Regions from separate parts of the Tepidiforma thermophila genome, predicted to be linked through region 2. Evidence: riboswitches for the same ligand, from Rfam matches in the RefSeq annotation. Region 2 holds a riboswitch; the other holds the start of a gene.
The links. A riboswitch is a leader RNA that binds a small molecule or an ion and turns the genes downstream of it on or off. The one in region 2 is predicted to bind S-adenosylmethionine.
Positions count from the first base shown of each region.

Region 1: another riboswitch for S-adenosylmethionine. It lies ahead of thrC (threonine synthase); the one in region 2 lies ahead of metK (methionine adenosyltransferase).

Region 1 is NZ_PDJQ01000001.1:1,752,706-1,764,011, reverse strand. Features, by position in the region: gene A9A59_RS08555 (CbbQ/NirQ/NorQ/GpvN family protein) at 1-705, opposite strand, end outside; gene coaE (dephospho-CoA kinase) at 709-1,329, opposite strand; gene A9A59_RS08545 (hypothetical protein) at 1,398-1,622, opposite strand; gene A9A59_RS08540 (ribonuclease FAU-1 family protein) at 1,632-2,138, opposite strand; gene A9A59_RS08535 (enoyl-CoA hydratase/isomerase family protein) at 2,195-2,983, shown strand; gene A9A59_RS08530 (hypothetical protein) at 3,150-4,352, shown strand; SAM riboswitch class I at 4,421-4,532, shown strand; gene thrC (threonine synthase) at 4,720-5,964, shown strand; gene A9A59_RS08520 (NIL domain-containing protein) at 5,964-6,206, shown strand; gene A9A59_RS08515 (ubiquitin-like small modifier protein 1) at 6,279-6,560, shown strand; gene A9A59_RS08510 (AMP-binding protein) at 6,571-9,021, opposite strand; gene A9A59_RS08505 (MBL fold metallo-hydrolase) at 9,018-9,776, opposite strand; gene A9A59_RS08500 (acyl-CoA dehydrogenase family protein) at 10,078-11,238, shown strand.
Region 2 is NZ_PDJQ01000001.1:1,319,813-1,331,118, reverse strand. Features, by position in the region: gene A9A59_RS06455 (SIS domain-containing protein) at 1-692, opposite strand, end outside; gene A9A59_RS06450 (phosphoglucomutase/phosphomannomutase family protein) at 689-2,113, opposite strand; gene A9A59_RS06445 (nucleotidyltransferase family protein) at 2,103-3,116, opposite strand; gene metK (methionine adenosyltransferase) at 3,122-4,285, opposite strand; SAM-I-IV-variant riboswitch at 4,379-4,486, opposite strand; gene A9A59_RS06435 (segregation and condensation protein A) at 4,535-5,260, opposite strand; gene aroF (3-deoxy-7-phosphoheptulonate synthase) at 5,328-6,371, opposite strand; gene aroH (chorismate mutase) at 6,406-6,777, opposite strand; gene trpA (tryptophan synthase subunit alpha) at 6,944-7,735, opposite strand; gene A9A59_RS06415 (CPBP family intramembrane glutamic endopeptidase) at 7,744-8,574, opposite strand; gene A9A59_RS06410 (CPBP family intramembrane glutamic endopeptidase) at 8,571-9,314, opposite strand; gene trpB (tryptophan synthase subunit beta) at 9,392-10,585, opposite strand; gene A9A59_RS14260 (phosphoribosylanthranilate isomerase) at 10,578-11,306, opposite strand, start outside.

The DNA of each region.
Region 1 (11,306 bases), 430 kb from region 2:
TCGCACCTTTTCGCCAAGGCGGGCGAGGTCCATCGCGGTGCGCTCATCGCAGCCTGACTCGCGCGCGATGATTTTTGCTTCGGCGTCGCGCGGCGGGTAGTTGAATTCGATCGCGATGAAGCGCTGCCGCGTCGAGTGCTTCAAGTCCTTGAGCGCGCTCTGGTAGCCGGGGTTGTAGCTGATCACCAGCAGGAAGCCCTCGGCCGCCTCGATCACCTGGCCGAGCTTCTCGATCGGGAGGAGGCGGCGGTAGTCGGTGAGCGGATGGATGAGGACGGTGGTGTCCTTGCGCGCTTCGACCACCTCGTCGAGGTAGCAGATTGCGCCGACCTTGACCGCTCGGGTGAGCGGACCGTCGACCCAGCGGGTGCCGTCGGTGTCGAGAAGATACCGTCCCACCAGGTCGCTGGCGGTGAGGTCTTCGTGGCAGGCGACGGTAATAAGGGGCATCCGGTGCTCAACTTCCTCGCCGGTACGGGAAGAGATTTTCATCATGGGGCGACCCAGCCGGTAGGCCATGTATTCAACGAAGCGGGTCTTGCCGGCACCGGTCGGGCCCTTCAACAGTACCGGGATGCGCTGCCGGTAGGCGGTTTCGAACAGCTGGACTTCGTCGCCGATCGGGAGGTAGTAGGGTTCCTCCTGTACGGTGTACTCCTCGACGGCGTAGATGGTTGCTCCCTGGACAGACCCGTTGTCAGCCACTGGCTAATTCCTCCCGGCTGCTGCCCGCAGCCGTTCCTGAAGTGAATCCCAAGCCTGCTGGATGCGCGCGTTCAGCTCGTCCAGCGTGCCGTTGTTTTCGATGATGACGTCACCCCGGGCAATGCGCTCTTCGTTCGTAAGCTGCGAGGCGATGCGGGCGCGCGCGGCATCAGGGTCAAGTCCGTTGCGGGCGGCCAAGCGCTGGACCGCGATTTCCGGGTCGACCACGACGACCCAAATCTCGTCGACCAGGTCTTCCCAGCCCGCCTCCAGGAGCACCGCCGCCTCGAGGACAACAAGTTCGTTTCCCGCGGCCTCGAACTCGGCGAGCTGCTCGCTGGCAAGCCGTCGGATGCCGGGCCAGACGATATCGGTGAGCTTTTTCAGCTCCTCGGGCCGGCCGAATACCTTGCTCCCCAGCACCTTCCGGTCGATCGTCCCGTCGGCGGCAACCACGTCCTGGCCGAACGTTTCGACAACCTTCTGGTAGGTTTCGGTGCCCGGGTCATAGGTGCGGTGACCGAGGATGTCGGCATCGATGACAGGGATGCCGCGTTCACGGAAGAAACTGGTCACGGTTGACTTGCCGCTGGCGATGCCGCCCGTCAGCCCGATTACGTGCACGAGGGACTCCGGCTGCGATGTCTGAACTACCAGTCTACCGCGACGGTAAGGGGCTCACAAACGAAACGTTATCGGCGGACCGGGTTCCCGTCTTTGTCGTATAGCACCTCAGGGGTCCCGAACTTCCGGTTCAGGTACCCGTACCCCACAAGCGCCAGGGCGCCGCCCACGGCCCCGATGACCACGCCGAGCATCACATCGGACGCGTTGAATCGCACAAAGAGGAAGGCGATGAAGGTCGCGATGAAGCCAAGGAGGAAGGCGTTGACGTAGGGCCGGAGCAGGCGGGGCATGGGTGCATTCTACGCCTTGCGGGCGCGGGCGTAGCGGGCCTCGAGCCGGGCAGCCTCGTCGATGATGTGGCGATAGCGGGCGTGGACCTCGCGGTCGGCGGCGCGCGCGGCAGCCAGGTCCTTCGCCGAAAGCAGGCCGGCACCGGCGAGCGCTTCGAACTCCTCCCGGTCCTCCTCCAGGAGCACGTCTCCGGGGAGCACCCACCAGTCGAGCACGAGGTCGCGGTAGGTGACGCTTTCCGGTGCGATGGCGACGTCGGCCACAGCGTCGAAGCGGTGCGCGATCAGCCGGCCGCTCGGGTCGCGCCAGCGGTAGAGGTTGTAGGGCCGGCGCGCCCAGAAATAGCCGAGAGAGACGGAGCCGGGCGGCACGGAAACCGGGATATCGGGCGGACCGCCTCCGCGTTGCATCTCGAATCGCACGATGACGAAGCCGCGGCCGAGGTGCACGAGCCGGGTCGGGTATTCGCGGCGCTCACCGCCGGGCTTCAGCTTTACTTCGAGGTAGACATCCATCGCAAGGGCGACTCCCGCGGAGTATTCTGCCGCCGAAGACCTGCAGGAGCCCGATGATGTCTGAGCCCGGCTTCTCGAACATCCGTTATGAAAAACGTGATGCGATTGCGCTCATCACCATCAATCGCGAGCAGGCCCTGAACGCCATCGATGCGCAGACCTCGAGCGAGATGTACCGCGCCTGGTGCGACTTCCGGGATGACGATGCGCTCCGGGTAGCAATCCTGACCGGTGCCGGGGAGAAGGCGTTTTCCACGGGGATGGACCTCGTCGCGACTGCACGCGGAGAGAACCAGTTTGAGGGCGGGAAACCGGTGCCCTTCGGGGGCTTCACCCGGCGGATGACGATTGACAAGCCGATCATCGCCGCCATTCACGGCTACTGCCTTGCGGGCGGCCTCGAACTCGCCCTCGCCTGCGATATCCGCATCTGCACACCGGATGCCCGGTTCGGCCTCCCGGAAGTGCGGTGGGCGATTATGCCGGGCGCTGGAGGCACACAGCGACTGCCGCGGGCGATCCCGGCGGCGTGGGCAAACTACATGATCCTGACGGGAGAACAGATCGACGCCGAAACCGCGCTCCGCATCGGTCTCGTTTCCCACATCGTGCCGAAGGACGAGCTGATGGACCGCGCCCTTCAGATCGCGGGCGTCATCTGCGAGCGCGGCCCGCTCGCCGTCCGGGCGGCGAAGGAGGCAATCCGGCGGGGGCTCGATATGCCGCTCGACCACGGTCTCGCGTTCGAAGAGCTGCTGTTGACACGCCTCATGGCCACCGAGGATGCAAAGGAAGGGCCGCGCGCCTTCGCCGAGAAGCGAAAACCGAACTACCGGGGCCGCTGATATGGGCGGGACTCGCGCTCGCCTGCTTCTCGGGTTGAGCGGATGGGTCCTGCTTGTCCTGTTGTCGGGGTGCAGGGAGGAACGTGCGGCGCCTACCATCCCCGGGGTTGTCTCCGTAACCGCTGAGCGCGTGCGAGAGGATGGCCTGGCAACCACACGAACCGCCGTGACCGTCACATTCGATGGCCCGGCGGTCCCCGCCGAGTCCCGGATCCCGCTCGCATCCCATTTCGAGGTTGATGTGCTGCAGGCCGACGGCAGCACGAAGCGTGTGCTGGTCAGGCATGCCGAACGGAGCCCGGCCGACCGGCGACAGGTAGTGCTCGAGGTCGACGCACTTGTGACGAGGGGGAGCACGCTGCGGATTTCGCGGCGGGCGTTCGCTCCGGGCGCCGCCGGGACCATTGATGCTGAGGTGACCGGTGGACTCGAGCCAGTCATCGCGCTGCTGGCATCCGCCGCGCTCACGCCGGCGGACCCAGCGTTCTTCGACCCGCCATCACCGCGCCCGCCGGACCCGGCCGCCGATGACCCCGCCATGATGCGGCTCGAGCTCGAGCGCCACCTCCGGCAGCGGGGGATGGCTGCGGCGAGTATCGTCGAAGCCCTCGCGATCTATGACGCAATCCCGGCTGCGGTCGTGCCGTCCCCGAAACTCCGGGCTGCGCTCGCCGGGCTTGTCGGCACATTCGCCGAACCTGCCCTCGCCGATCTCCTGACAGCACAGAACTGTACCGGGCTCCCGGCAGCGTCGATCGACTTTCGCCCTCCGCCGGGGAGCGAGCGGCTGCTCGCCCGGGTGACCTACGCGGGCAACGGCGCCCGGGTTCTATCGGTCGACCCGGGCCTGCGTGACGAGCGGATCGAGCTCCTCATGCCGCTCCTCGCGCATGAGGCCGTGCACTGCGACCGTTTCGACAGCAAAGTCGAAGAAGTGGCTGCGACGGCCTTCGACACCCTCCTGTATCTACAGCTCCTCGCGGCCGACCCATCACTGGTCAGGGAGCGTACCCGGCTCGCCAGAGAGCTGCGGATTGATGCTCTCGCCTTCATCAACAGTGGAGGTGTGTGGCCCGAGTCGATCGGCGTGCTCCGCTCTCCGGGAGTCATGAAAGTTCTCCCCGACACGAACGCCCCGCAGCGCTCATTCGCGGAATTTGTCGCGCAGGCGTACCCGACGGTCACGACCCTCGAGTCGCCGACGGAACCGCTGGCGGCTGCATACATGACCGTGCTCGCAACCGCAGCGGGGATTGGCGCGGGAGACCCATTCGACCTGCGCCAGCTCGATGACCTGCTCGGCCGGGTGTTTGACATCGCTGACCTGGTCGAGGTCATCCGCGCTTTGGGCCTGGAGCCGGTAACCTGAGGCATAACTGGTTGTCGCGTTAGCACGCCGTCGTGCTAGCATTGGTAGAAATCCCGCGAACGTGGCCGCTCGTATCGAGATGGGGTTGAGGGACCGGCCCGATGAAACCCCGGCAACCTGCCCGGATGGGTAAGGTGCCAAGTCCGGCCTCCCGGGTTCTCCCTGGGGGAAAGATGAGAGCGACTTCGCTCCGAAACACGGCCCACGCGGAACGAGGAGATGCCGAGATGGTTGAGTTCCTGGGCCGAATGGTCATGCTCTAGCCCCTCACGAGGAGGGGCCTCCCGTACCGTCGACGCCGTTGCCCGCCGAGCACTGCGCAGCCGCGCCGGGGCTGCTGCGGGCCCACCGCTCAGGGAGGAAGAGCATGAGCTTTGCCAAAAATCTCCGTTGTCGCGAGTGTCACCGTGAGTACGCGCTCGAAGCGCGACACGTGTGCGACTTCTGCTTCGGGCCGGTTGAGGTTACGTACGACTACGACGCCATTCGGAAGTCGGTTTCCCGGGACCGGATCGAGCGCGGGCCGGCCTCACTGTGGCGCTACCGGGACTACCTGCCGTGCGACCCGGATGCTGCCATCGATATCGGGGCCGGATTTACTCCGCTCATTCGGGCGAAGAACCTGGGCAAGGCGCTGGGATTGAACCACCTGTACATCAAGAACGACACGGTCAACCCGACCTGGTCGTTCAAGGACCGCGTGGTGGCGGTCGCAGCCAGCCGCGCCAGGGAGCTGGGGTACGACAAGCTGGCCTGCGCCAGCACGGGCAACCTTGCGAACAGCGTGAGCGCGCACGCCGCTGCAGCCGGGATGGAGGCTGTCGTGTTCATTCCGCACGACCTCGAACTGGGGAAGGTGCTCGGTTCGAGCATCTACGGGCCGACGCTGGTGAAGGTGCGCGGCAACTACGATGCGGTGAACCGCCTCTGCGCCGAGCTGGCCGGCTCGTACAACTGGGCGTTCGTCAATGTGAATGTCCGCCCGTACTACTCGGAAGGCTCGAAGACGCTCGGCTTCGAGGTTGCCGAACAGCTCGGCTGGCGGGCCCCCGACCATTGCGTCGTACCGATTGCGAGCGGTTCGCTCTTCGTGAAGATTCGTAAGGGGCTCCAGGAGCTCTGGAAGACCGGACTCATCGATGAGCCGAAGACGCGGATGAGCGGGGCACAGGCTGCCGGCTGCTCGCCGGTCGCGACCGCGTGGCAGGAAGGTTCGATGAACTTCCGTCCGCAGCGGCCGAACACGATCGCCAAATCGCTCGCAATCGGCAACCCGGCCGACGGCTATTACAGCCTCGTGCAGCTCAAGGAGACGGGCGGCGCCTGCGGGAGCGTGACCGACGACGAGATCGTTGCCGGGATGAAGCTGCTGGCCGAAACGGAAGGGATCTTCGCCGAGACGGCAGGCGGCGTCACCATCGCCTCGCTGAAGCAGCTGGCCGAACAGGGCAGAATTCACCCTGACGAGCTCACCGTGGCGTTCATCACGGGCGCCGGGTTCAAGACGGTCGAAGCAGTGGCCGAGGCGCTCAACCCGCCGCTCGAGATTGACGCCACGATTGAGAGCTTCGAAGCTGCCTACGGTGCCCGTTTGGCACAGGGAGTCGCCTGATGGCCGTCAAACGTGTCCGGTTTACCTTTCCCGAAAACCTCATCCGGGAGCCGATCATCTACCGCCTCGGCCACGAGTTCCAGGTCATCACCAACGTCCGGATGGCCGACGTTGACGAGAAAACGGGGTGGGTTGTGCTCGAGCTCGAGGGTGAACCGGATGAGATCGAACGCAGCATCGCCTGGGCCCAGGAGCGCGGGGTCCGGGTCGACCCGGTGACGGGCGATGTGGTCGAGGGTTAAGCAGGCCCCTCCGCGTTGCAATCACTATGCCGCATGTGATCAATTTCCGAAGACGCAAGGAAGGAACAGACCGTGCCGATTCATGTCCGCATTCCCCAGCCGCTCCGACCGCTCACCGGGAATCAGCCGACGGTGACGGCGGAAGGAGCGACCCTCGCGCTGCTCGTCGACAACCTCGAGAGTGCCTACCCGGGCATCAAGGAGCGGATGGTCGACGAAGCCGGGCAGATTCGGCGGTTCGTCAACATTTATGTTAACGGCGACGACGTCCGGTTCCTGGACGGGCTCCAGACGGCCCTCAAGGACGGGGACGAGGTGAGCATCGTGCCCGCGGTCGCCGGCGGCGCGTCCTGAGGCCAGCGCCTCAGGCGTTCCGGACCGCTTCTTCCAGCCGCCGCGTTGCCTCCTGGTACGAGGTCCCGGGTTCGAACCGGATCGGCTCGCCGATGCTGACGCGCACCCGCGCCCGCGGGTGGGGCAGCCACTTCCCTTCGTAGAAGCCCGGCCGGAGCACATCGATCCGCATCGGCAAAACCGGGACGCCGGTCTCGACCGCGAGCAAGCCCGTGCCCGACTTGAAGGGCTGCATTGGACCGATGACGGTCAGCTTCCCCTCGGGGAAGATCAGCACGTTCCACCCCTCGCCAAGCATCTTCGCGACGTATTCCAGGCTCTCGCGGACGCCGGACCCCTCTTTGGCGAACGGGAAGGCGTTCCCCAGCAGACTGGCGAAAAAGCCGCGCAACCGGTTTCCGAAGATGTCGCTGGCCGCGGCTGCGATCGCCACCCGGCGCCGGAAGCCGGGGGGCATGCTCCGCAGGAGCATCGCCTGGTCGAGGTGCATGTTGTGGTTGGCGATGATGAGACAGGGCTGCTGAACGGTCGCGAACCGCTCCCGGCCGCGCACCTCCACGCTGTAGCCAATACGGAGGAGCGGGAACACAAAAAAGGAGAGGAGGGCGTGCCGAAGCCACTGGACCGTGCGCCAGCGCGGCCAGGTGGGGAACTTTCGGATGCGCACCTTCCGTTCGCCTTTGGCTACCATGCGCCGAAGCTCACCGATGGTAGTCTGCGGGCCGACGTCGGCATCGTCCACGTAGACGCCCAGCTCGTCTTCAACAGCAGAGAGCAGCTCGACCCGGGCCAGTGAATCGAGCCCGAGGTCTGCCCCAAGGTTCGTCGCATCGTCGAGCGGTGCGTCGGTGCGGCGGAGCGCCGCGATGATGCGGAGAAGCGGGTCGGCAACCTCCTGCTGCGGGGGTGCCGGCGGCGGCTGGTGTTCGCGGAGGTACGCCTCGACCAGCGGCCGGCGCACCTTCAGCGTGTGTGTCCGCGGGAAATCCGGCTCCGGCCAGGTGCTCCAGCCGAGGATCTGCTGGCGCGCATCGAGCTGCTGGTTCGCGCGCCGGACTGCTTCCGCAGCTGACCCTGGCGCGGCCTCCGCAATGACGGCGTGAAGACGAACCTGCCCATCGACGGCGAGCCCGAGGACGACTGCGTCGGTTACGCCTGGCTGCCGCCGGAGGACCGCTTCGATATCCTCCGGGTACACATTTTGTCCGTCGGCGAGGACGATGAGGTCCTTCTTCCGGCCCTTGAGGTAGAGGTAGCCATCCTGCAGGTAGCCAAGGTCACCGGTGCGGTACCAGTCGCCATCGAACGCCGCTGCGGTCGCCTCGGGCGCCTGCCAGTAGCCGATGAAGACATTCTCCCCGCGCGTCAGGACCTCGCCGTCATCGGCGATACGCACCTGCTGGCCCGGCAGCGGTCGCCCGACGCTCCCCACGCGCCGGTCTTCGCGCGGGTTGATGGTGACGATGGGTGCGCACTCGGTCGTTCCGTACCCCTCCACGACGGCGATGCCCATCGCTTCCCACTTGAGCTGGACCTCGGGGTCGAGGGGGGCGCCCCCGCTGGCGACGAAGTCCAGCGCACCACCGAACCGCGAAAGAACAGGGTGGAAGACGAGCCTCCGCCCGCGCGCAGGGAGCGGCTGGGAAATGCGGCGCATCATCCGGAGGAGGCCCAGGCGGCCGTGGGCCGCCGCCTCCCGCTCGATGCCGGCCATCAGCAGGCTGAGCACCTGCGGCACGCCGATAATCACGGTCGGCTTCCCTTCCTGCATGACGCGGCTCAGGGATGCGGGCTGCCGGCTCGCCGGGTAACAGACGGCGGCGCCGGCTGCGATGGGCGCGAAGCAGCCGGCAGTCTGTTCGAACATATGGCTCAGCGGAAGCAGCGACAGCATGCGCGTCCCCGGGCCGATATCGATGACCGACAGGCCGGATTCGACATTGGCGACAATGTTCCGGTGGGTCAGCATCACGCCCTTCGGGTCGCCGGTGGTGCCGGAGGTGAAGATGACTTCTGCCAGGTCGGCTCCCGACAGCGGAGGGCCAAGGAACGGCCCATCGAGCGGCGGGCGCACGCCCTCGAGAACGAGGGCCGGCACCTCGAGCCGGGCAAGTTCCTCGGCCTGGCTTCGTCCGGCGAAAGCTGCCTTCGGCTCAACCCTTGCCACAACGCGGGCAACGAACTCCGGCGAGCTGCGCACATCGAGCGGCACCAGCACGCCGCCGGCGATGAACGTGCCGAACATCGCGGCGACCCACTCGGGCTGGTTCGGGGCCCAGGCGATGACCCGGTCCCCCTTGCTCACTCCGCGGCTGGCCAGCAGGCGGGCCCAGGCGTGCGAGCGTCGCAGCAGCTCGGCGTAGGTGTACCGCGTGGCGCGCACGCCGGCCCGCATCGTCAGCGCCACGCGGTCGGGGTAGCGCGCTGCCGAAGCTTCGAGCAGCTCGACGAGCGTGTTCATGCAGGCAAGGAGCGCGCGAACTCGCGCACCTTCAGGTCGGCGTCACGGACGATGGGCCGGAAATGGCTGAAACAGAGGGTGTCGAAATCCAGCTCCGCCAGCCTGCGGATGGAGGCGGTAGCCTGGGCCATATCACGGGTGAACAGGCGGTGCGGGGGCATGAGCCTGCCGAATCGATACTGCATAGCATCGCCAACAATCAGCACACCGCGCTCGGGGAAGTGAAGGGCGATGGAGCCCGGCGTGTGACCGGGGACGTGGATGATGCGCATCCCGCCAAGCGCCGGGAATTCGTCGCCATCACGGAGGTAGACGTCGATGCGCGCGGGGCCCGGATCGACCCGCAACAGATACGGTTCACAAATCCGCGCAAGCAGGGCGTGCGCGAACGGATTTGGCAGGGGTTCGTCGCTTTCGACGTCGCGCGCCTCAGCCAGGTGAATCCCGGTGCGCGCCGGCACCCACCGCTGGAGTTCAGGGAGGCCGCCGACATGGTCGATGTGCGCGTGGGTGATGATGATGTCGCGGATGTCTTCGGGCGAACGGCCGATGTCGCGGACGGCTTCGAGAATACGCTCCCCCGACCCCGGGGCGCCGGTATCAATGACGGTGATGCCCGCATCGACGACCAGGTACGCGCGGGATGCCCGGGTCCGAACCTGGTAAAGCCCGGGAACGACCTCTATGCAGGGGCGAAAGGGCAGAGGCCTGAGCTCCTGCCACGCGGGACGACGATTGAGGGCTGGTTTGGTCATGCGCCGGAAGGATAGCAGAGGGAGGGGCGGTGCGGTGGCCGGCCGGAGGGCAGATGGAAGCAGAGCAGTAGGAGAAGGGACAGAACCAATTCCGGCCACCGCACCCGGGTGGGACAATGTGAAGGTTATCACGAGCGTCGCGAGCCGGGAAGCGGGCGTCCATTGAAGTTTCTCGAGGAAGCTATCGAGAGCGCGCTCACAGAATTCGAACGGCGTTCGCTTGCGGGCCGGGGACCTGTCATCCACAATCGGGAAACGGAACTCCCCTTCCGGGAGACACGACAGCAGCAAAGGAAGACGTATGGCCATCAATCTCGGCGATAACGAACGCGAAGCGGCATGGCGCAAGGAAGTCCGCGAGTTCATCGAGAAGGAGGCGCCTGCTGCCCTCCGCGCCGGCAGCGAGGGTGGCGGAGAAGGCGGCCTCTTCGCGCGGATGGGCGCCATTAAGGAATGGCGCGACAAGCTGGCAGCCAAGGGCTGGATCGCACCCGCCTGGCCGAAGAAGTACGGCGGTGCTGACATGAGTGTCGTCGAGCAGTTCATCATGAACGAGGAGTTCGCCGAGGCCGGGCTGCCCGCCAACGTCGGCGGCTTCGGCGTGATGATGATCGGGCCGACCCTCATCGAGCATGGCACCGAGGAGCAGAAGGAAGAGCACCTCGGCAAAATCCTGCGGGGCGAGGTGATCTGGTGCCAGGGCTACAGCGAACCCGGGGCCGGCTCCGACCTCGCCAGCCTGCAAACCCGCGCCGTCCGCGATGGCGATGATTATGTCATTAATGGCCAGAAAATCTGGACGACGGGCGCCCAGTTCGCGGACTGGATGTACATGCTGGTGCGCACCGACCCGGACGCGCCCAAGCACCGCGGCATCACCTACCTGCTGGTGGACATGAAGTCGCCCGGCATCACCGTGCGGCCCCTGACGACCCTTGCCGGCACCCAGACGTTCAACGAGGTGTTCTTCGAAGACGTGCGCGTGCCCGTCAAGAACCGTGTCGGCGAAGAGAACCGCGGCTGGTACGTCGGCACCACCACGCTGGACTTCGAACGCTCGTCCATCGGGTCTGCTGTGGGTATCCGCAAGCAGCTCGAGGGGCTGATGCGCCAGGCGAAGCAGGGCAAGGAGGCGAAGTTCCACAGCGACAGCGTGCGGCGCGAGTTCGCCGACCGCTGGATTGAGGCTGAGGTCGCGAAGATGCTGAGCTACCGCGTTGTCTCGATGCAGGCCGCGGGGAAGATCCCGAACTACGAGGCGAGCATGTGCAAGCTCTTCACCAGCGAGCTCAGCCAGCGCATCGCGAACCTCTCCATGCACCTTTACGGGATGTACGGCAACATCCGAAACCGCGCATCGATGGGCTACATGCAGGCGGTTTCCGCGACGATTGCCGGCGGCACCACGGAGGTGCAGAAGAATATCATCGCCACTCGGGGTCTCGGCCTGCCGCGCGGCTAATTTCGGCGCTGTTCGAGCCATCCCACGGCGCCGGGGAAAGGCTTCCCCGGGGCCGTGCTCATTGGGCG
Region 2 (11,306 bases):
AGCTGGTTGCGGGCGCGCTCGGCGACCGGGGCGAGGCGTGCGCCGGCAAGGACGAGCGGCACCCGGCCGGCCAGTGCTTTGGCGGCGGCGCGCACCGGGTTGCGGTCTGCCGGGATGCGGGGGGCGAGCGCTTCGGCGTAGCTGGTGCACAGGGCGCCGGCGGCATCGACGGCGGGGGTGGTGACGACGTAGAGACCGAGCCGTTCGAGGATGCGGAGGAGGGGCGCGAGGATGTGGGCGACGGCCGCGCGGGGCGGGGCATCAGTAGTGAAGGCCCAGACCGGGATGCCGTCGTCGGCGCAGCGTTCGCCGAGGCGGCCGCCACGGGTGATGGCGAGGAGGCTGGCATCGCGCCGCCATGCGTCGTCGTAGAGGGCGAGGGTTTCGGCGGTGTTGCCTGAGCAGGAGACGGCGACGACGAGGGAGCGTTCGCCGACGAAGTTGGGGAGCTGGCGGCCGCGGACGACGCAGACAGGGATCTCGCTGGTCGCGGCTGCGAGGCCGGCGACGATATCGCCGGCGGCGGCGGAACCGCCGGTTGCTGCGATGACGAGGTGGTCGGGCTCGCGGTTGGTCGGGAGTTCGAGGTCGGCGGCGCGGCGCCATTCGGCGCGGAGGACATCGCCAAAGGCGGCGATGTGCCGCCACATGGGCGAGGGGTCGGCGTGGGGCTGGCCGGCGGGCCGGCTCACGCAGGGACCCCGGCGATCGCGCGGCCGGCTTCAAGCACGGGCCGGACGAGGGCTTCGTCGGTCACTTCGGTGTAGATGCGGAGGAGCGGCTCGGTGCCGGAGAGGCGGAAGAGGAGCCAGCCGCCATCGAAGAGATAGCGCCAGCCATCGGTGCGGTCGGAGGCGGTGACCCGACGGCCGGCGATCTCGGCGGGTGCGGCGGCATCGAGGGCGGCGCGGACCAGCTCGCGCTGGCCGGGTTCGAGCTCGTAATCGTCGCGGGCGTAGAAATGGGGGCCGGTGATGGCGAAGACGTTTTCAAGCAGTTCGGAGGGCGGTTTGCCTGTGGCGGCGACGTAATCGAGGAGGAAGAGGCCGGCGAGGATGCCATCGCGCTCGGGCAGGTGGCCGCGGAAGCCGTAGCCGCCAGATTCTTCGCCGCCGATGAGCGCGTCTTTCTCCATCATGAGCGGGCCGATGAATTTGAAGCCGACGGGGGTCTCGAAGCATTCGACGCCATAGTGGGCGGCGAGGAGGTTGGCCATGCGGGTGGTGGTGATGGAGCGGACGATGGGGCCGCGGAGCCCGCGTTCGCCGAGGAGGTGGTTGATGAGGAGGGCGAAGGTGCGGAGCTGGTCGACGTAGCGGCCCTGTTCGTCGACGAGGCCGACGCGGTCGGCGTCACCGTCGTTGGCGATGCCGATGGCGTAGCGGCCGGTGGACATGAGGAGCAGGAATTCGGAGAGGTTGCTTTCGATCGGCTCTGGTGCGCGGATTCCGGGGAAGAGAGGGTTCCGTTCGCTGTGGATTTCACGGACGGTGGTGGAGCCGCCGGAGAGCAGTTCGCCGAAGAGGCCGGCGCCGGCGCCGTACATGGGGTCGACGGCGACGCTGAGGCCGGCGGCGCGGATGCGCTGGAGGTTGACCTGCCGGCCGAGTGCGGTGAGGTAGCCGGGCAGGGGATCGAAAGGCGTGATGGCGTCGGAAGCGGATGGCGCGAGGCGGATGCGCGCAGGGTCGGTGAGGATTTCGGGGACGCGGCGCTCGATGTCGGCGACGATTTCGGGGCTGGCGCTGCCGCCGTAGTGCGGTTTGACTTTGATGCCGTTCCAGTTGAACGGATTGTGGGAGCTGGTGACGACGACGCCGCCTGCGGCGCCGATTTCGATGATGCGGTAGCTGATGGCTGGGGTGGGGGCGGGGCGGGCGGCGAGCTGGACGGTGAACCCGGCGCCGGCGAGGACGCGAGCGACTTCGCGGGCGAAGTGGTCCGAGAGGAAGCGGGTATCGAACCCGACGACGAGGGGTCGGGATGTGCCGCCGTGTTCGGCGAAGTGCTCGGCGACGGCGCGGGCGCAGGCGCGGACGTTTTCGAAGGTGAAGGTATCGGCGATGATGGCGCGCCAGCCATCGGTGCCGAAGCGAACGGGGTTATCCGGCATGGGGCTCATGATAGCTGGCACCTGCGTCAACGATCGTCCCCGCGGGGGGCCGGCTGCCGGGGGCGATGGCCCCACCGGGGCCAAGGACGCACCGGTCGAGGATGGCGCCTTCGCCGACGGTGGCGCCATCGGCGATGACGGAGTCGCGGACGACGGCGCCGGGGCCGATGCGGACGTTCTCCCAGAGGACGGAGGCAGAGAGTTCGGCGCCGGGGGCGATGTCGCAGCCGGGGCCGACGGCGGTGCCCGTGATGCGCGCGCCGGGCGCGATGCGGGCGGCGGGGTCGATGGCGTTGGCTGCGCCGAGCAGGGCGCGATGGAGGGCGAGGTAGCGCGCCGGGGTGCCGAGGTCGGCCCAATGGCCTTCGAAGCGATAGCCGAGGACGGGGCGGCGCCGTGCGACGAGGGAGGGGAAGAGGGTTTCCTCGACGCGGACGGCGCCCGGGGGGATCTCGTCGACGATGCGGCGCTCGAAGATCCAGGCGCCGGCGTTGACGAGGCGGCCGGGGGCCTCGCCGGGGGGCGGTTTTTCGACGAAGCCGGTGATGAAGCCGTCTGCGTCGCAGACGGCGACGCCGAACTGGGAGGGGTCGTCGACTTCGTGGAGGGCGACGGTGAGGTCGGCGCGGCGGGCGAGGTGGGCAGCGAGCGCAGCGGAGAAATCGAAATCGAGGTAGACGTCGCCGTTGAGGACGAGGAAGCGGTCATTGATGCCGGCGACCTGGACGGCGTTGCGGATGGCGCCTCCTGATTCGAGACGGGTGGTTTCGATGACTGGCAGGAGTTCGAGGGGCCCGCGGGGGCCGGCGGGGTAGCAGCGGGCGAGGTCTTCGTTGGCGAGGCCGAGAGCGAGGACGACGCGCTGGATGCCGGACCGGGTGAGCCAGTCGAAGAGGTATTCGATGGCGGGCCGGTTGCAGACGGGCACGAGACTTTTGTGGCGCCGTGCGGTGAGGGGGCGGAGGCGGGTGCCCTGGCCGCCGACCAAGAGGATGGCGTCCACGGTGGCTAGCGACCGGCGGCTGCGCGGAGGTCGGGTGCGCGGGAGGTATCCTCCCAGGGGAGGTCGAGGTCGGTACGGCCGAAATGGCCGTAGGCGGCGGTGGGGCGGTAGATGGGCCGGCGGAGCTGGAGGTCTTCGATGATGGCGCCGGGGCGGAGGTCGAAGACTTTGCGGACGGCGGCGAGGATTTCGGAATCGGGGATGAGGCCGGTGCCGAAGGTTTCGACGCCGATGGAGGTGGGGTGGGCGACGCCGATGGCGTAGGAAAGCATGAATTCGCAGCGGCTGGCGAGGCCGGCGGCGACGATAGTCTTGGCGACCCAGCGGGCGGCGTAGGCGCCGGAGCGGTCGACCTTGGTGGGGTCTTTGCCGGAGAAGGCGCCGCCGCCGTGGCGGGCGACGCCGCCGTAGGTATCGACGATGATCTTGCGGCCGGTGAGGCCGGCGTCGCCGCGGGGGCCGCCGATCACGAAGCGGCCGGTGGGGTTGACGTGGATGATGACGTCCTTACTGAGCAGCGGGCCGGCGACGGGTTCGATGACGTGCTTTTTGACCTGGGTCGTGATGAACTCCTGGTCTTCGACATCGGGGGCATGCTGGGTGGAGATCACGACAGTGTCCACCTGGATGGGGTTCCAGTGCTCGTCGTATTCGACTGTGACCTGGGATTTGCCGTCGGGCCAGACCCAGGGGAGGAGGCCGGTTTTGCGGACTTCGGCGAGGCGGCGGGTGAGCCGATGGGCGAGGGAGATGGTCAGGGGCATGAACTCAGGGGTTTCGCGGCAGGCGAAGCCGATCATCATGCCCTGGTCGCCAGCGCCGATGTTGCGGGGGTCGCTGTTGTTCACGCCCTGGGAGATATCGGGGGACTGTTCAGAGATGGAGGTGATGACGCCGCAGGTGTGGCCGTCGAAGCCTTTGACGGAGGAGTCGTAGCCGATATCGACGATAGTTTTGCGGACGAGCTTGTTGATATCGACGTAGCCGGAGGTGGTGATTTCGCCCATGACGAGGACGAGGCCGTTGGTGGTGGCGGTTTCGCAGGCGACGCGGGCCTGGGGGTCCTGCTCGAGGAGTGCGTCGAGGACGGCATCGCTGACCTGGTCGCAGAGCTTATCGGGGTGGCCTTCGGTGACGGACTCGGAGGTGAGGAGCTTGCGTTCGGACACGTGCTGCCCTTTCGGTGATGGAGTTGCCTTCGCGCGGGCATGAAAAATCCCCTCGCGCCGGTGGGATTGGCGGCGAGGGGCGGGCCTTCCCGCAAGCCCGCCTTTTGTTGCCCGTGCGGCCGAGGCCGCGGGGCCGCGTCGGTTTGGCACCTTGGAGGCATAACCAGGTTGCCGGGCACGAACGCCCTCTTGACGCTTGCAGCAAGGGTAGCAGGCGGGCTGTCGTCGCGGAAGATGCGGGGGAGAGCGTCAGGCGGCGGGGGCGAGGGCGAGGACCTGGATATCGCCCCAGGGGGTTTCCTGGAGGGCATCGGCTTCGCCGGTTCGGAGGAGTTCGAGGACGGCGAGGAAGGAGACGACGACTTCGACGCGGGTGGCGCACTCGAGGATGGCGCGGCGGAAGGAGAAGCGGCCGCGCCGGCGGAGCCGTTCGCGGAACTGTTCGAGGCGCTGGGCGAGGGTGATGGTGGTATCGCGGGGGAGGATGGCGCGCGGGCGTGCTTCGCGGGGGCGGCGCTGAAGGAGCTTGAGCATGAGGGCGTGGAGGCGCTCGATGCTGACGCCTTCGAGGGGGGAGGCTTCGGGCAGGGCGGGCGGGGGAGCGAGGCGGGTGTAGATGCGGAGGCCGGCTTCCTGGCGCTCTTCGAGGAGTTCGACGACCTGGAGGAAGCGGCGGTATTCGCGGAGGAGTTCGACGAGCTCGGCGCCGACGTCGTCGTCTTCGAGGGAGGGCGCCTCCTCCCCCTGGGGGCGGGGGAGGAGGGCACGCGATTTGAGGTAGACGAGGCGTGCGCCGACGGCGACGAACTCTGCGAGTGCGGAGGGGTCGAAGCCTTCGCCGTTGTGGATGGCGGCGAGGTACTGGTCGGTCACCGCGACGAGGGAAACGGCGGTAATATCGAGGTCGTCCTTCTCGATGAGGTGGAGAAGGAGGTCGAGCGGCCCCTGGAAGACGGGCAGCGAGATTTCTGCCATAGCTCCTGCCGGCGCGATGCCCCCCCGCTGAGGCGGCGCCGGTACGGTCTTGCGACCGTGTGTGCTGTTACGCGCTGGCAGGCGCCCACACCCCCGGGAGCGTCCGCTCGACTGCAGCGGCGACAGCACCGACCGAGCGCATCATGGAAGCGAAGCGTTCGTATGTCAACGACTGGGCGCCGTCGGAGAGGGCGTGGTCGGGGTTGTTGTGGACTTCGATCATGAGGCCGTCGGCGCCGGCGGCGATGGCTGCCATGGCGACGGGTGTGACGAGGGAGGCCTTGCCGGTGCCGTGGGAGGGGTCGGCGATGATGGGGAGGTGGCTGAGCTCGCGGACGAGCGGGATGGCGTTGACGTCGAAGGTGTTGCGGTAGGCGGTTTCGAAGGTGCGGATGCCGCGCTCGCAGAGGATCACGTTGGGGTTGCCCTGGGCCATGATGTACTCGGCGGCGAGGAGCCACTCTTCGATCTGGCCGGAGAGGCCGCGCTTCAGCATGACGGGTTTCTTTGCGCGGCCGACTTCATCGAGCAGGATGAAGTTCTGCATGTTGCGTGCGCCGATCTGGATGATGTCGGCGTACTGGCAGACGGCGTCGATGTCGCGGACGCTCATGAGCTCGGTGATGACGGGGAGGCCATGCGCCTTGCCGGCGGCGTGGAGGTAGCGGAGGCCCTCTTCGCCGAGGCCGCGGAAGGTGTAGGGGGAGGTGCGGGGCTTGAAGGCGCCGCCGCGGAGGATGTTGGCGCCAGCGGCTTTGACGGCGCGGGCGGAATCGAAGATGTGCTCTTCGTTTTCGATGGAGCAAGGCCCGGCCATGATGGCGAGTTCGGTGCCGCCGACTTTGACGCCGTAACCGACATCGATGACGGAGTCAGCAGGGTGGAACTCGCGGGAGGCGAGTTTGTAGGGGCGGGTGACGCGGTGGACCGATTCGACGCGGGGGAGCGCCTGGAAGATGTCTTCGAGGCCGGGTTCATCGGACCCGATGACGCCGATGATGGTGCGCTCCTGGCCGACGGAGAGGTGGGCCTGGCGGCCGGTTTCTTCGATGCGCTTGATGATGACGTCGATGTCATCGGGGGTGGCTTCGGGGGAGACGACGATGATCACGGGTAAGGCTGCTCCGTTTGTGGTTGGGGTTGTGCTAGGGGACGTTGGACGCGAGGTCGGGGCGAAGCCGAGCGGCCTCGCGCAGGTAGATGTGGCGGATTTCACTCTGGGCTTTGTCGGTATTCCAGTGGAGGAGCACCCGGATACAGCGCGGGAGCATGCCGGGGACGGACATCTCGTGGCTCTGCATGAGGGGGACGAGGGTCCAGCCGAGCTGGCGTGCGGCCACGGCGGGGAATTCGGCGTAGACGTCGGGGGTGGTGGTGAGCCAGGCGGAAGCGATGTCCTCGATGCGGATTCCGTTGGCCTCGACCATGTGGATGAGGAGTTCGCGGGTGCGCTCGAGGATCTCTTCTTTCTGGTTGCGGTCGACGGTCGTCGCGCCGCGGACGCCGCGGACGGGCATACGCGCAGGTCCTCCTGGGTGTTCCTGGGGGTGGGATGGCAGGCTTCAGGACGGGCGGGCGCCAAAGGCCCCGGCCGGGGGACTGCCATATGCACGGCCCACAGGTGGACGCGGCCACGCCTGTTGAGGCGCAGCCGGCCGTCTGTGGGCCGCGATCACCTGTCCGCTACCGGCCGGAGACATCCTCCACGAACTCCCTGACGCGCTGGGCGCGGTGGTTTTCCTCCGCAGCGTCGATGGCGGTGATTATAGCAGAGCCGACGACGGCGGCATCGGCGACCCGGCGGACGGCCTCGGCCTGCTCGCGGGTGTTGATGCCGAAGCCGACGGCGAGCGGGAGGCTGGTCCGGGCGCGGACGCGGCTGATGAACTCGGGGAGGGTATCGAGGGCGACGTTGCCTTTGCCGGTGGTTCCGGTGACGGAGACGCAGTAGAGGAAAGCATCGGCAACGCTGGCGATGCGGGTAATGCGCTCGTCGCGGGTTGTGGGGGCGACGAGGGGGACGAAGCTGAGGTCGTGGGCGCGGCAGGCCTGGAGGAAGCTGCCGGCCTCTTCGGGCGGGAGGTCGACGACGATCCAGCCGTCGGCGCCGGCGGCGGCGGCTTCGGCGCAGGCGCGTGCTTCGCCGCGGGCGAGGATGGGGTTGTAGTAGCCCATGAGCAGTACGGGGACGGTGAGACCCTGCTCGCGGGCGGCACGGACAAAGGCGAAGCAATCGGCGAGGGTGACGCCCTGCTGGAGGGCGACCTGGTTGGCGTGCTGGATGGTGGCGCCGTCGGCGAGGGGGTCGGTGAAGGGCACGCCGAGTTCGATGACGTCGGCGCCGCCTTCCTGCATGGCGAGGAGGATGGGGACGGTATCGGCGCGGCGCGGGTAGCCCGCGGTGATGTAGCCAACGAAGAGCTTGCGGCCGGTTTCGCGGGCGCGGGCGAAGGTTTCGCGGAGACGCTGGGACATGGGCGGTTTCAGGACCTCGCGAGGAGCAGGATAAAGCTGAGCCCGTTGAAGAGCACATGGAAGGCGACGGCATCCCAGAGGCTGCCGGCGCGCCAGTAGAGCCAGGCGAGCACGAGCCCGATGGCGAAGAAGGGGAGGAGGGTGGCGGGGTCGCGGTGGCTGAGGGCGAAGAGTGCGGCGCTGAAGGCGGCGGCGGGCCAGAAGCCCCAGCGGAGGGTGCCGGTGAAGGCGAGGCCGCGATAGACGGCCTCTTCGCTGAGCGGGGCGGCGATGACGGTGGCGAGCCCGTAGAGGGCGAGGGCTGCAGGGTCGCGGAGGACTGGTTCGACGGTGGCGGGGGACGGCACCGGGACGAGGGGGCCGATACCGAGCGCCTCGACGGCGGCGGCGTAGACCCCGGTGAGGGGGTAGCTGATGGCGACGCAGAGGGCGGGGAGCCAGAGGCGCCCGGCGTCGAAGCGGTCGAGGCCGAGGGTGCGGGCAAGCTGACGCGGATGCTGACGCGCGCCGAGCAGGAGGGCGCCGAGGAAGAGGGCAGAGCTGACGAGGGCCATGGCCCAGGCGACGCGGACGGCGACCGGGTCGGCGAGGAGGCGCGGCGGCGCGGGGAGGGGGTTCCCGGCGACGGCGCGGGCGAGGGCGAGGTCGGCGTAGGCGGCAATGCGGGAGGCTTTTTCGAAGGCGTCGCCGGCGTCGCGGAAGCTGGCTTCGGCGCCGAGCAGGCGGGCGATAGGGTCGATGAGGGCGAGCGGAAGGAGGTAGGCGGCAACAGCGGCCCAGAGGCCGAGCAGGACACTGAGTTCGTTCCAGGGCGCGGGGCGAAGGCGGTTGGTGGTCATCCGAAGGCGAGGATGGAGAAGCTCACGGCGTTGAAGACGAAGTGGAAGAGGATGGGGTACCAGAGCGTACCGCTGCGAGAGAAAAGCCAGGCGAGGGCGACGCCGATGGCGAAGAAGGGGACGACGCTGCCGGGATCAAAGTGGACGAGGGAGAAGAGAATGCCGGATATGGCGGCGGCAGGCCAGAATCCCCAGCGGCTGAAGCCGCCAAAGACGAGGCCGCGGAAGAAGAGCTCTTCGGTGAAGGGGGCGCCGACGAGGGTGACGGCGGCGGCGATGCTGAGGGTGAGGTCGTCGCGGGTGATCTCGATGGGGACGGTGCTGCGGGGTTCGAGCCAGGTGATGCCGAGGCGGTCGACGAACTGGACCCAGGCATAGGTGCCGGCGTAGGCGAAGAAGACGGCCGCCAGCGGGAGCCAGGCCCCGGGCCAGTCGAAGCGATGGAGGCCGAGCGCGCGGGCGAGGTCGCGGGCGGAGCGGCCGGTGCTGATGCCGACGATGGCGATGACGGCGGCCTGGGAGACGGCGGTGACGATAAAGAGCACCTGGAGGCTGGCCTGGTCGGCGAGGAGGTTCGGCGGGGCGGGCAGGGGGTCGCCGCGGGAGGAGGCCGCGAGGCGCTCATCGGCGTAGGCGGCGATACGGGCGGCCTTTTCGAAGGTGTCGCCGACGTCGCGGGTGCGGAAGTCGAGGTCGAGGGCGAGCGCGACGCCGAGGGCGACGACGTTGGTCAGCACCATGAGGGCGATGAACGCGGCGAGGCCGGCGACGGCCTGGCGGGGCCCCCAGGGGATGAGGGACCGGCGGGCCCCAGTGCTCAGAGGGTCACTCCGAGGGCGGCTGCCACGGTGTGCATGTCCTTGTCGCCGCGGCCGGAGAGGCCGACGAGGATGTCCTTGCCGGGGCCGAGCTCGCGGGCGAGGCAGATGGCGTGGTAGATGGCGTGGCTGGGTTCGAGGGCGGGGATGATGCCCTCGGTGCGGGTGAGGGCCTGGAAGCCTTCGAGGGCCTGGCGGTCGTCGACGGCGACGTACTCGGCGCGCTCACTGGTCTTGAGCCAGGAGTGCTCGGGGCCGACGCCGGGATAATCGAGGCCGGCGGAGATGCTGTGGGTTTCGAGGATCTGGCCGTTGTCGTCCTGGAGGAGGTAAGTGCGGGTGCCGTGGAGGACGCCGGGCCGGCCGGCGACGAGGGTGGCAGAGTGCTTGCCGGTACCGACGCCATCACCGCCGGCTTCGACGCCGACGAGGCGGACGGGGTCGTCGATGAAGGGGTGGAAGAGGCCGATGGCGTTGGAGCCGCCGCCGACGCAGGCGACGGCCACATCCGGGAGCTTGCCGGCCTGCTCGAGCATCTGGGCGCGGGCCTCGCGGCCGATCACGGACTGGAAGTCGCGGACGATGGTAGGGAAGGGGTGAGGGCCGATGGCGGAGCCGATGATGTAGTGGGTGGTGCGGACGTTGGTGACCCAGTCGCGCATCGCTTCGTTGATGGCGTCTTTCAGGGTCTTCGAGCCGGAGTCGACGGAGACGAGGGTGGCGCCGAGCATCTTCATGCGGAAGGCGTTGAGCGACTGGCGCTTGATGTCCTCGGAGCCCATGTAGACGACGCATTCAAGGCCGAGCATGGCGCAGACCGTAGCGGTGGCGACGCCGTGCTGGCCGGCGCCGGTCTCGGCGATGATGCGGGTCTTGCCGAGGCGGCGGGCGAGGAGTGCCTGGCCGAGGGCGTTATTGATTTTGTGGGCGCCGGTGTGGGCGAGGTCTTCGCGCTTGAGCCAGATGCGGGCGCCGCCGACTTCGCGGGTGAGGCGCTCGGCGAAGTAGAGCGGGGTGGGACGGCCGACGTAGTGGCGGAGGAGGTGGTCGAGCTCCTGCTGGAAGGCAGGGTCGCTGCGGGCGTCGAGGTAGGCGGCTTCGAGGTCTTCGTGGGCGGCGACGAGGGTTTCGGGGATGTACCGGCCGCCGAATTCGCCGAAGCGGGGCGGAAGCTGGGTCGCAGTTTCAGATATCACGGCTGGCACCTTTCGCCGCGCGGATGAAGGCGCGGATTTTCTCGGGGTCTTTGACGCGGCCGGTTTCGACGCCGGAGGAGACATCGACCGCCCAGGGGCGGACGGTGCGGACCGCCTCGGCGACGTTTTCGAGGGTGAGGCCGCCCGCGAGGATGATGGGGAAGCGGGCGGCAACGTCTTCGGCGATGGACCAGTCGAAGGCGAGGCCGGTACCACCGAGGGCGGTGTCGTGGGCGGTATCGAGCAGGGTTCCGGCGGCGAGGCCGGGCACGATGCGCTCGGTGATGTCGGCGGGGTCATCGCCCTGGCGGACGTGGATGGTGCGGAGGACCGGGCGGCGGATGGCGCGGACGAAGGCGTTATCTTCTCCGCCGGAGAGCTGGACGAGGTCGATGCGGGCGGCCTCGGCGATGTCGTTGACCTCGTCGGAGGTCATGCGGGCGAAGACGCCGACGAGGAGGGGCCGGGCGCGGGCGAGGGCGAGTTCGATGGCGTCGGCCCAGGCGGGGAACCAGCTGCGGGCCGAGACTTCGCCGAGGGCGGGGCCCGAAAGGGCGAGCGGGGTTTCAGTGCGGCGGCGGCCGGCGATAGCCTCGACGATGTCGTGGCAGTCCTGCGGGGTAACCTGGCGGCGGGACTCGGCGAAGACGAGGCCGATGAAGTCGGCGCCGGCATCGGCGGCGGCGAGGGCGGTGGCTGCGTCGCGGATGCCGCAGAT